Regions from separate parts of the Bacillus sp. CPT56D-587-MTF genome, predicted to be linked through region 2. Evidence: riboswitches for the same ligand, from Rfam matches in the RefSeq annotation. Region 2 holds a riboswitch; each other region holds the start of a gene.
What was found. A riboswitch is a leader RNA that binds a small molecule or an ion and turns the genes downstream of it on or off. The one in region 2 is predicted to bind thiamine pyrophosphate.

Region 1 (3,201 bases), 350 kb from region 2:
TTTCGGTAACGGATTTGGTCACAAATAACCAGAAAAGTGTTGCCATTTATAATTTTCGATATAGTACAAAATTGCGTAATGTTGCGGTTCATTACGCTTTTAGGCAGTTTAAGTTTTATAAATAATAGACTTTGGAGATGTAAAACAATTTGAAAATATAAATGTCCAAGGAACTAGCCGTATGCTAACATTAGCGGAGAAAGGTGCTACATTCCATTTTATTTCTACAATTGGTATCCCGTTAGAATTAGCGGTAGATCAATGGGATACATACATGAAAACTGGTGATTTTAATTACAGTGTAGACTTAGAGAATGTATATTCAAATAGTAAACTACAAGCGGAAAACATTGTTCGTGAAGCAATGAAAAATGGTTTGCGTGGAAATATTTATCGTGCAGGTAATTTAGCATGTCATTCAGAAACAGGTTCGTTCCAACAAAATATTGAAGGAAACGCATTTTATCGTCCTATTAAAACAATGCTATTAATTGGGAAAGCACCAAATGTGAAGTGGAAAGTTGATTTCACACCAATTGATTTTGCTAGTAAATCAATTGTATCGTATTTGCAAGATGCGCAAATTATAGGAGAGACGTTACATATTTGTCATCCACATCAAATTGAGTTTGAACAATTTATACAGCTAATTGGAGAGTGTGGATACAATCTTGAAATGGTTCCACTTTCAGAATATGTAAATACCGGACTTGCATTAGCGAAGGGAAATGAAGTAATAGCAGAGTTAATTGCTTCTCAAGTTGCAGGAGATGGAGCGCAGCAATCTGAAATTGTAATGGGTACGCGTAGAACGAATAAATGGATTAAGAAAAAAGAATTGATAGTACCAGCAATTAATAAAGAATTTATTCAGCAGTTATTAGCTCATGGTGAAAAAGTTGGTTATTTTCCAAAAATAATGAAATGATTATGCATGCTTTTGTTTGTTCAATAAAATAAATCATGCTACAATGAAAACGAATTAAGGACCGGGGAGCCAATTGGCTGAGAGGATGTAAGTAAACATCGACCCTCAACCTGATCTGGATAATGCCAGCGTAGGGAGTTACTTAAAGTGATGTAGCATATGTTATTCTGTAATAACTTGCATAAAAGGCTTTCCTACGCAGTAGGAAAGCCTTTTCTTATTTTTGAAATTTATTTTTATAAGGGGGATTTTATTATGTCACAACAAGTTACAATGTCATTTTCAGTAGTACCACAAGCAAAAACGAAAGATGTATATTCTGTTGTCGATAAAGCAATTGAAGTTGTGCAACAATCGGGAGTTCGTTATGAAGTAGGGGCAATGGAAACAACTTTGGAAGGAGAATTAGATGTACTTCTTGATGTCGTTAAACGTGCGCAACAAGCTTGCGTCGATGCTGGAGCAGAAGAAGTGATTACTTCTATTAAAATCCATTATCGTCCAAGCACTGGTGTAACGATAGATGAAAAGGTTTGGAAGTACCGTGATGAATATGCAAAACCAGAAGCAATCTAAACTTATTACAACTATTTGGCTTATCCTTCTCATTGCGATATGGGAAGGATCTGTTTCATTATTTAAAATCGAACCGTGGATTTTACCAAAGCCTTCTGCCATTGTTCAAGAATTAATTGGGATGAAAGATTTACTATTACCAAATACGATGCAAACACTGCAGGAAGTTATAATTGGACTATTCTTTGCAATTTTATTGGGGACGAGCATCGCAATTATTATGGACGTTATACCGTTATTTCGTATTTTAATAAATCCATTGCTCGTTATTTCGCAAACAATTCCAATTGTTGTACTTGCACCGCTATTTATTATTTGGTTTGGATATGGGATGTTGCCGAAAGTAATGGTCGTAATACTCGTTTGTTTCTTCCCAATTGCGCTTAGTATTTTAGAAGGTTTTCAAACAGTAGATAAAAACATGTTGAAACTGTTACAAACAATGAAGGCGACAAAATGGCAAGTTTACCAGAAAGTAAAATTTCCAGCAGTGCTTCCATACTTTTTCTCAGGTTTAAAAATTGCAGTTACATATAGCGTAATGGGGGCAATTATCGGAGAATGGCTCGGTGCAAGTGAAGGATTAGGCGTTATGCTTACGAGGGCTACAAAATCCTTTTTGACTGCCCGAGTATTTGGTGTTGCAGCAATCATCGTTATGGTGACATTATGCCTGTATTTTATCGTAGAGTTTATGGCAAGAATAACAGCACCATGGATATATAGAAAGGACGGCAGAAAATGAAAAAAGGTTTGAAAGTTATGTTAGCTGCCTTAGTAGCGGTAGGTGTGGCTGGATGTAATCCGGCGAAGAAAGAAGAAAGTGCAAGTAAAGATCAAAAAGTAAAAGTAGTATTAGATTGGTTTCCAAATACGAATCATACTGGCTTGTATGTAGCGCAAACGAAAGATTATTACAAAAAGCAAGGATTAGATGTAGAAATTATTCAACCAGGTGACAATGTAACAGCAGAGCAAATGATAGCATCAGGAAAAGCAGACTTCGCAATAAGCGCACAAGAAAATGTAACGTTAGCTCGTGTGGAAGGAATTCCTGTTGTATCTGTAGGAGCGATTATTCAGCATAACACTTCAGCGTTTGCATCGCTTAAGAAAGATAATATGACGTCACCGAAAGATTTTGAAGGTAAACGTTACGGCGGCTGGGGAGGACCAGCGGAAGAAGCGACATTAAAGACGATTATGGATAAACATCAAGCTGATTTTAATAAAGTTGAAAAAATCATCTTAGGACAAACAGATTTCTTTAAATCAATCGGTCGTGATGCAGATTTCGAATGGATTTATTACGGTTGGGATGGTATTGAAGCGAAGCGCCAAGGAAAAGAGTTAAATACGATTATGGTGAAGGACTTAGATCCAGCGCTTGATTTCTATAGTCCTGTTATTATTACGAGTGAAAAACATACGAAGCAAGATAAAGACTTTGTGAAAAAGTTTATGAGTGCAACGACAGAAGGTTATAATTTTGCAATTAAGGAACCGAAAGAGGCTGCTGATATTTTAATTAAAGCTGTTCCAGATGTAAATAAAGATTTAGTTCAAGAAAGCCAAAAATGGTTAAGTACGAAGTATCAAGATGATGCTAAAGCATGGGGAGTACAGAAGGAAGAAATTTGGACGAATTACATGAATTTCTTATATGACAACAAAGTTATTAAAAAGAAAATCGATGT
Region 2 (3,201 bases):
TATTGTAAATGATTAAACAACAGATTAAACCTAAAAAGGCTACGTATTCAATTATAAGAGGTATATTGCGTGGCATACAATTTACCTAACTAAATATGGCAGTGGATTTACTGCATTTGTTTTTTCAAAATTCCATTCTCCATTATGTAATTCAAAATGAAGATGTTGCCCGTATGAATGACCTGTGTTTCCCATATGACCTATTAATTGTCCAGTCTGTACTTGATCACCAGCTTGTACAGTGCGATCCTTCATATGAGCATAAACAGTTGTATATAATTTCCCATTGATTTGATGCGCAATGAAAACAACATTGCCATAGCTAGCTGAATAATAAGATTTCACAACTTTACCTGCAGCAGCAGCTTGGATAGAGACGTTTCCTGGAGCGGCAATATCTATACCATAATGCATTTGTTCCCAGCGTATATCAAAGGTTGAGCTAATTCTTCCTTGAGCGGGGAATTTGAAAGCAGCTGGAATTGATGAAGGCTGATCTGTTTTAGCTTGTGGTTGATTTTGTACTACATAGTGTTTTGCTACATATCCGTATCCTGTGCCAAAACGAATTTTATACCAAGTACCTACAGTTTCTACTACTTGTACTTGAGTACCGTTTTGTAATGAACCGAGTAGAGCGCTACTTGTACTAGCTGTGCTACGTACATTTAGATTAGGTGTTGCAACAGTATATTTTGTATTATTTTGAACGGTGATTCCTTTTACTAAGGGTTGTGAACCATTAGAGATGAATGCTTTTTGTACGTAACCTGTTTGGCCATTATGTGATATTTTATACCATTCGCCTTGATCTTCTTGAACGGTAATAAACTTACCATTTGGTAATACATCTAAAATGGAAGATTCTAAATTAGGTTCAGAGCGAACGTTTAATGCATTAGCATTAACGATGTATTGATCATTAGATTGAAGTTTGTTTTTTAGTAAAATAGCATCTTTTTGTACATAACCTACTTTATTATGAACAGATACTTTATACCAACCATTAGTTGTTTCAATGATGTTCACTTTTGTATTAAAGCGAATTGTATCAATTGATGTGCTTTTTACGTTATCTTCTGTATGTAATGCTACTTGATCGACTTTGACATACCCAGTTTTAATATTAGATAATTGTTCAGCGTTTGCTTTTTGTACATTTGTTTCACCCATAGAAGGAAGTAAAGAAGCAATCGCTACAGTAGTTGCTGTTAAAGCAGTAGCTTTCATATTCATGGAATAGAGACCTCCTCTAGTTGTATAGTTGTAATTTTATTATAGTATAAAGATATAATATAGTGGGGGTATTCACATAAATGTAATATGAAATCAATATAAAAATAAATTTTTTGAGGATAATGATTCCTTTTTATACAATTAATTGGGGTTTTATTTTCTAAAATAGAATGTATGTATTGTATAATTTTGATATTATGTTGGCAATTAAGAAAATTAAAAAAGTTGATGATGTCTTATTAGGGTGTTATACTGACAGTGATAATTTTATAGTTTGCTAGGAGAGCTGGTGTTGCCAGCTGAGAGTAGGCCGTAAGCCTTTGATCCTTTTTATTACCTGATCTAGATTATGCTAGCGTAGGGAAGCAATTCGGACACTAACAATGAGTCCCCGTTTCTTTGCGTATAGAAACGGGGCTTTTTTATTTGAAAATTTCATATTGAAACCACTAGGGGTGCTTGACTTGCTGAGAGAGGAATAATCCTTAACCCTTACAACACCTGATCTAGGTAATACTAGCGAAGGGAAGTGGAACATCGAATAAATGTATAACTTTATTTGCTGTAACCACTTCTTATATATAGAAGTGGTTTTTTATTTAGATACATATATTGAAAGGGGATAGAGAAATGAAATTTTGCGATAGATTATTAGAAACTGTGCAACCGGTTTGGGAGATGAGTCATAATCATCCGTTTGTAGTGGGTATGGGAGATGGCACGTTAGAAAAAGATAAATTCCAGTATTATATTATTCAAGATTATTTATATCTGCTAGATTATGCAAAGTTATATGCGATTGGTGTTGTAAAAGCAACGAATCCACAAGTAATGGGAAAGTTCGCTGAACAAATTGATGGAATATTAAATGGCGAAATGACAATCCATAAACAATATGCAAAAAGACTTGGAATTTCTATAGAGGAGATAGAGTCTGCGAAACCATCTGCTAAAAATTTAGCTTATACAAATTACATGATGTCTGTATCTCAAAATGGCACACTTGCGGAATTAATAGCAGCGCTTCTTCCATGTATGTGGAGCTATTGGGAAATTGGAAAGCGTTTAAATGATATTCCTGGAGCAAGAGATCATGAGTTTTTTGGTGAGTGGATTCAAGGATATAGTTCGGAAGAATACGGTAATCTTTGTATTTGGTTAATAGATTTATTAAATGAAATGGCAGTTGGAAAGTCTGAGAAAGAACTAGAAAGATTAGAGGAGATCTTCTTATATTCCAGTCGATTTGAATATTTATTCTGGGATATGTCCTATCGTAAGGAGATGTGGGGATTTGAGGAGCAAGAACATACTACAGTTTCATAATGTTTCTTTTCATTACGATGAGAAACCAATCATCCATGAATTAAATGCTTCTATATATGAGAAAGAGTTTGTCAGTATTATCGGACCGAGTGGATGTGGAAAAAGTACTTTATTTCGCCTTATTACAGGTCTAGAAAAGGTAAGTACTGGACAGATAGAACTGACAGAAACAAAGAACCATCCTGTAGGATATATGCCGCAAAAAGATATGCTTTTGCCGTGGAGAACAATTATTGAGAATGCTGCCCTGCCGCTAGAGTGCCAAGGTGTACAGAAGAAAGAAGCAGAAGTAAAGGCAAAGGAACTGTTACATAAATTTGGTTTGCAAGGGTATGAGCAAAAATATCCGAAAGATTTATCTGGTGGGATGAGACAACGTGTATCTTTTATTCGAACTTTATTAACAGGCGGGGAGATATTGCTGTTAGATGAACCATTTAGTGCGTTGGATGCTTTAACGAAGACCTCTTTGCAAGAATGGTTGTTTGAACAATGGCAAGAGTGGGAAAAAACAATTTTATTCATTACTCATGATGTTGAAGAAGCGTTATTTCTTTCAAACAGAGTTTTAGTAGTGGAACAGCAGCCGATAACGACTTTGACTGAGCGGACTGTACCGCTTGATCATAACAGAACACG
Region 3 (3,201 bases), 4.5 Mb from region 2:
CCGCATGAAAGGGTATGTGGCAGGATTTATTACAGTTGTACTTACAGTTTTAGTAGCGTTATTCGCTTATAAAATGCCGTTCACGATGGCAATGGCAGCGACCGGATATGGTTTCTTATACGGATTATGGCCAATTGCTTGGATTATCATTATGTCGGTATTTTTATATAAAATTTCTGTGAAAACAGGTCAATTCGATGTGATTCGTGCATCGGTATTATCGATTACGAACGATCATCGTCTACTTGTTATTTTAATTGGATTTTCATTTGGAGCATTTTTAGAAGGAGCGGCAGGATTTGGGGCACCAGTAGCGATTACAGCAGCACTTCTTGCGGGGCTTGGGTTAAATCCTTTATACGCAGCAGGTCTTTGTTTGATTGCAAATACTGCACCAGTGGCGTTCGGAGCGATGGGAATTCCGATTACAGTTGCTGGACAAGTAACAGGTATTGATCCACATAAAATTGGACAAATGGCTGGGCATCAATTACCGTTCCTATCATTATTTGTGCCATTCTTTATCGTATTTTTAATGGATGGATTTAAGGGGATACGACAAACGTGGCCTGCGTTATTTGTAGCGGGTAGTTCATTTGCGATTACGCAGTTCATTACAGCGACATTTTTAGGACCAGAACTTCCGGATATTACATCGGCACTTGTAAGTTTAATTAGTTTAGCGCTGTTCTTAAAAGTTTGGCAGCCGAAAGAAATTTATCAATCCGGGCAAGCAAATAGTGAAGTAGCAGCAACAACGACAGTAGCATCGATGCCGAAATTAACGTTTGGAAAAGTAGTGAAGGCATGGTCTCCATTTATCGTATTAACGGTTATGGTAGTCATTTGGAGCCAAAGTTTCTTTAAGGCATTATTCGCTCCAGGAGGGGCTTTAGCAAGTCTTGTATTTAAGTTTGAAATTCCAGGTCTGCATAATCTAGTAATGAAAGCAGAGCCGATTGTAAATAAATCAACGCCTTACGAGGCAATTTTGAAGTTTGATGTATTATCAGCAACCGGAACGGCGATTTTAATTGCTTGTATCATTTCCATGTTTATTTTGAAAATGAATGTAAAAGATGCAGTAGTGACATTTAAAGAAACGTTAAGCGAATTAAAAATGCCAATTCTATCTATCGGATTCGTACTAGGGTTTGCATTTATCGCAAACTATTCTGGTCTATCTTCTACGTTAGCGTTAGCATTAGCCGGAACTGGCGGACTATTCCCGTTCTTCTCACCATTCTTAGGCTGGATTGGCGTATTCCTAACAGGGTCTGATACGTCTGCAAATGCACTGTTCTCAAATTTACAAGCCATTACAGCGCAGCAAGTCGGCGTATCTGAAGTGCTTCTCGTTGCAGCAAATACAACAGGCGGTGTAACAGGTAAAATGATTTCCCCGCAGTCGATTGCGATCGCTTGTGCAGCGGTTGGTCTTGCTGGAAAAGAATCGGATTTGTTCCGTTTTACAGTGAAGCATAGCTTATTCTTCGTAATTATTGTTGGTATTATGACGTATGTGCAGGCGTATTATTTAACGTGGATGATTCCGTAAAGAGCAAAAGAAATAAGCTTTGAATTTTTCAGATTATGGTGTATGATGGGAAAGTATTGAAAATTAAATCAGTGATAAACTAGGGGTGCCTAACGTATGCGTAGGCTGAGAGAGAAGCGCGTGAACTTCTTAACCCTTTGGACCTGATCTGGCTCGTACCAGCGTAGGGAAGTTAACGGCTTTACATAATGATGTCTTTATGAGCCAGGTCCTTATTTTTTTATGGACCTGGCTCTTTTTATTTTGGCATACGCTGGCCATATCTCGTCCTTGTCACGTACAGGGGGGCAACAAAGGTTATGAAACAGTCTGTTTCAGCTGAGCAAATTGAATTGAAATCGAGTTTACCAGGGAGTAAGAAAGTGTATGTGGATGGACCACGAGAAGGTATGAAAGTACCGATGCGTGAGATTGAACAAAGCGAAACGAATGGCGTTCCAAATCCGCCAATTCGTGTGTATGATACGAGCGGCCCTTATACGGATCCTGAGTATAAAGTGGAGTTAGAAAAGGGGATTCCAACGCCGCGCCATTCTTGGATTCTGGGGCGTGGTGATGTAGAAGCATACGAAGGGCGTGAAGTGAAACCAGAGGATGACGGTGTGAAAGTGGCTTCGAAACATACACCTGTTTTCCCGCAGATGGATCGCAAGCCACTTAGAGCAAAGCAAGGTGCAAACGTTACGCAAATGCACTATGCACGTAATGACATTATTACGTCTGAGATGGAGTATGTTGCGATTCGTGAAGGGGTAGAGCCGGAGTTTGTTCGTAAGGAAATCGCAGAAGGCCGCGCTATTTTACCAGCGAATATTAATCATCCAGAAGCTGAACCGATGATCATCGGGCGTAATTTCCATGTGAAGGTAAACGCGAATATCGGAAACTCAGCTGTATCTTCTTCGATTGCAGAAGAAGTAGAGAAGATGACATGGGCAACGCGCTGGGGTGCAGATACGATTATGGATTTATCTACAGGTAAAAATATTCATACGACGCGTGAGTGGATTATTCGTAACGCGCCTGTACCAGTTGGAACTGTACCGATTTATCAAGCGCTGGAAAAAGTAAACGGAATTGCAGAAGATTTAACGTGGGAAGTATATCGTGATACGTTAATTGAGCAGGCGGAGCAAGGCGTTGATTACTTTACAATTCACGCTGGTGTATTGCTTCGTTACATTCCAATCACGGCAAAGCGTACGACAGGTATCGTTTCGCGCGGTGGTTCGATTATGGCGCAGTGGTGTCTATTCCATCATAAAGAAAACTTCCTATATACTCACTTTGAAGAGATTTGTGAAATTATGAAGCAGTACGATGTTTCGTTCTCTCTTGGAGATGGATTACGTCCAGGGTCTATTGCAGATGCAAATGACGAAGCACAGTTTTCTGAGCTTGAAACACTTGGCGAATTAACCAAAATTGCTTGGAAACATGATGTGCAAGTTATGATTGAAGGACCTGGACACGTACCGATGCACTTAATTAAAGAGAATATGGAGAAAGAGCTTGATATTTGTCAGGGCGCGCCGTTTTACACACTTGGGCCGCTAACGACAGATATTGCACCAGGTTATGACCATATTACATCTGCAATTGGAGCTGCGATGATTGGCTGGTTTGGAACAGCGATGCTTTGT
Region 4 (3,201 bases), 5.3 Mb from region 2:
TGCTCTTAATTTCAATTATGTTTTAAAGAAAAAGCACAAACCTTTATTTAAAAAGGTTTGTGCTTTTTTAATCAAATGTTTGTTTAAATTTTGGGGCAGTCTATTTCTCCATGCAGCACTTGAAATGCTACACGTCCTTCCCTACAAACTTCTCTTTACTTCTTCAGCTAATTTTCTCGTACTTTCATACGCCGATTCAGCTAAACTAATTGCTGAAATAACTGAAACACCGTCCGCACCCGCTTCTATAACTGCCGCTGTATTTTCAATTGTAATCCCACCAATACCAACGATTGGCACTGTAATTCCTTGTTCTCTAAAATAGGCTAATCCTTTCGTTCCTTGAACCGCTTTCGTATCTTTTTTCGTACTCGTTGGGAAAATAGGTCCAACGCCTAAATAATCTGCTCCATTTTCGATTGCAAAGCGTGCTTCTTCAATTGTATGAGCAGATACGCCGATAATTTTATCTCCCATTTTTTCACGAACAGATGTAATTCCTTCATCATCTTGTCCTACATGAACACCATCTGCATCTAATTCAATGGCTAATTCTACATCATCATTTACAATGAAAGGAACGCTATATTCCTTACAAAGCGTCTGCAATTCTTTTGCAAAGCGCACTCTATCTTCTCCGATTAAAGAACCTTCCCCCTTCTCGCGAAACTGAAAAATTGTCACTCCACCATCTAACGCTTCTTTCAATACAGCTAAAGGATCCCTTGTGCAGTTATTACTTCCCATAATAAAATACACTTGCAATAGCTTAGACATTTTATCTATTTCAATGCGTGCCATTTCTTTCACTCCCTCTTACTCTAACTCCTCAATCTTTCCATACTTCTCAATATCACCAGAAGTAGTATTCGCTAACTGATTTAAAAATTCAATTTGGAAACTACCAGGTCCCTTTTCCACGGTCTTAGCAGCTGCCAGTTCCGAAGCTACACCATAAAACGTTAATGCTGCTACTGCTGCTTTTACATAATCTTTTTCCACTGCTACAAATGCTCCTATTACAGAAGTTAGTAAACAACCTGTTCCCGTAACTTTCGTTAAAATAGGGTGACCATTTCGAATAACAATAGTTCTCTCTCCATCTGTAACAACATCTTCTTTTCCAGTAATGACCGCAACTGTATTTAGTTCATCTGCTGCCTGCCTTGCAATACTTACAACATTTCCATTTCCAGTACCAGCGTCTACCCCTTTAATTTCCCATTTCTCATTAATAACATTTGCTATTTCAGCTGCATTTCCGCGGATAATTGCTAACTCAATTTCAGCCGGAATATGTCTCGCAACTTCTGTTCGGTACGAAGTTGCTCCTGCACCAACTGGATCAAATAGTACTGGCACATTGTTCGCATTTGCTGATTTACCCGCGAGTAACATCGCTTCTACTTCTTCAGGACGAAGTGTCCCCATATTTAATACTAACGCTCCAGCAATGCTAGCCATTTCTGCTACTTCTTCTTTCGCATACGCCATTACAGGCGATGCCCCAAGTGCCAACAAACCGTTAGCAGTAAAATTTGTTACAACAACATTTGTAATATTATGAACAAGCGGATTAGATTCTCTCACCAAATCCACTACTTTACTAATTTCTTTCATATTCATCCTTTTCATCTCCTAACTATAATGATGGGAGATACACAAAAAGACACTTTACGCGTACGCAAAGTGCCTGAATATGTGCTTTTACACTCTCCCTACGCTGGCATTATCCAACAGGTTCAAATGGTCAATGACGGACTAGTAGCCATACTCTCAGTTTGTATCCACAAACTCCCATGTGTTTCTTATTCATCTACTTCAAAGTCTACTCTTATTCTAGTAAAATAACAAGTTCTTTACTTTTCTATTTGATATAGAGGCAACTGATAAAGTGAAACTTTAATCAGTTGGGATTTTGTTAACTCCATTAAAAACAGCTGAAATATGGAGCGAAACTGAATCTCAAGAAGATGTATGCTATATTTAACTTATGGAAATTTGAAAGGATGTTTTTAATATGTCAAAAAGCGTTGTAATCGCTGAAAAACCTTCCGTTGCACGAGATATTGCTCGTGTACTGAAGTGTGATAAAAAAGGAAACGGCTATCTTGAAGGTAGTAAATATATTGTAACTTGGGCTTTAGGTCATCTCGTTACATTAGCAGATCCAGAAAGTTATGATGTGAAATATAAAAAGTGGAATTTAGAAGATTTACCGATGCTACCTGAGCGTTTGAAATTAACGGTTATTAAACAAACTGGTAAACAATTTAATGCTGTAAAAAGTCAGCTACTTAGAAAAGATGTAAATGAAATTATTGTAGCAACAGACGCTGGACGTGAAGGGGAATTAGTCGCACGCTGGATTATCGATAAAGTTAAGCTAAATAAACCAATCAAACGTTTATGGATTTCTTCTGTAACCGATAAAGCAATTAAAGATGGTTTTGCAAATTTAAAACCAGGTAAAGCCTATGACAATTTATACGCTTCAGCAGTTGCGCGTTCAGAAGCTGACTGGTATATCGGTCTTAATGCAACTCGTGCTTTAACGACTCGCTTTAATGCCCAGTTAAATTGCGGCCGTGTACAAACCCCTACTGTTGCTATGATTGCTAGTCGTGAGGATGAAATAAAGAACTTCAAAGCACAAACTTACTACGGCATCGAAGCTCAAACAATGGCGAAGCTCAAACTTACTTGGCAAGATGCAAATGGCAATAGCCGTAGTTTTAATAAAGAAAAAATCGATGGTATTGTAAAACGTTTAGATAAACAAAATGCTACTGTTGTGGAAATTGATAAGAAACAGAAGAAGTCATTCTCTCCTGGTCTTTACGATTTAACTGAATTGCAACGTGATGCGAATAAAAAGTTCGGTTACTCTGCTAAAGAAACATTAAATATTATGCAAAAATTGTATGAACAGCATAAAGTACTAACGTACCCTCGTACAGATTCACGCTACATTTCATCTGATATCGTTGGAACACTTCCAGAACGTCTAAAAGCATGTGGTGTTGGAGAATACCGTCCCTTCGCACATAAAGTATTACAAAAGCCTATCAAACCTAACAAATCATTTGTTGATGATAGTAAAGTAAGCGATCATCATGCGATTATTCCAACAGAAGGATACGTTAACTTCTCAGCATTCACAGATAAAGAACGCAAAATTTATGATTTAGTTGTAAAACG

Region 1: it holds a riboswitch for thiamine pyrophosphate, as region 2 does, so the genes downstream of both, AC3WVZ_RS00120 (MTH1187 family thiamine-binding protein) here and tenA (thiaminase II) in region 2, are expected to answer to the same signal.
Region 3: it holds a riboswitch for thiamine pyrophosphate, as region 2 does, so the genes downstream of both, thiC (phosphomethylpyrimidine synthase ThiC) here and tenA (thiaminase II) in region 2, are expected to answer to the same signal.
Region 4: it holds a riboswitch for thiamine pyrophosphate, as region 2 does, so the genes downstream of both, thiM (hydroxyethylthiazole kinase) here and tenA (thiaminase II) in region 2, are expected to answer to the same signal.

The regions. Positions count from the first base shown of each region.
Region 1 covers NZ_JBYTEF010000001.1:22,646-25,846, forward strand. Annotated here, with positions in the region: partial or broken gene AC3WVZ_RS00115 (SDR family oxidoreductase) at 131-928, shown strand; TPP riboswitch at 981-1,082, shown strand; gene AC3WVZ_RS00120 (MTH1187 family thiamine-binding protein) at 1,184-1,504, shown strand; gene AC3WVZ_RS00125 (ABC transporter permease) at 1,476-2,249, shown strand; gene AC3WVZ_RS00130 (ABC transporter substrate-binding protein) at 2,246-3,201, shown strand, end outside.
Region 2 covers NZ_JBYTEF010000001.1:377,212-380,412, forward strand. Annotated here, with positions in the region: gene AC3WVZ_RS01955 (hypothetical protein) at 1-76, opposite strand, end outside; gene AC3WVZ_RS01960 (SH3 domain-containing protein) at 82-1,236, opposite strand; TPP riboswitch at 1,506-1,617, shown strand; TPP riboswitch at 1,678-1,781, shown strand; gene tenA (thiaminase II) at 1,867-2,562, shown strand; gene AC3WVZ_RS01970 (ABC transporter ATP-binding protein) at 2,531-3,201, shown strand, end outside.
Region 3 covers NZ_JBYTEF010000001.1:4,853,974-4,857,174, reverse strand. Annotated here, with positions in the region: gene lldP (L-lactate permease) at 1-1,558, shown strand, start outside; TPP riboswitch at 1,630-1,745, shown strand; gene thiC (phosphomethylpyrimidine synthase ThiC) at 1,858-3,201, shown strand, end outside.
Region 4 covers NZ_JBYTEF010000001.1:5,641,281-5,644,481, reverse strand. Annotated here, with positions in the region: gene AC3WVZ_RS29145 (anaerobic C4-dicarboxylate transporter family protein) at 1-26, shown strand, start outside; gene thiE (thiamine phosphate synthase) at 142-801, opposite strand; gene thiM (hydroxyethylthiazole kinase) at 817-1,626, opposite strand; TPP riboswitch at 1,699-1,811, opposite strand; gene topB (DNA topoisomerase III) at 2,021-3,201, shown strand, end outside.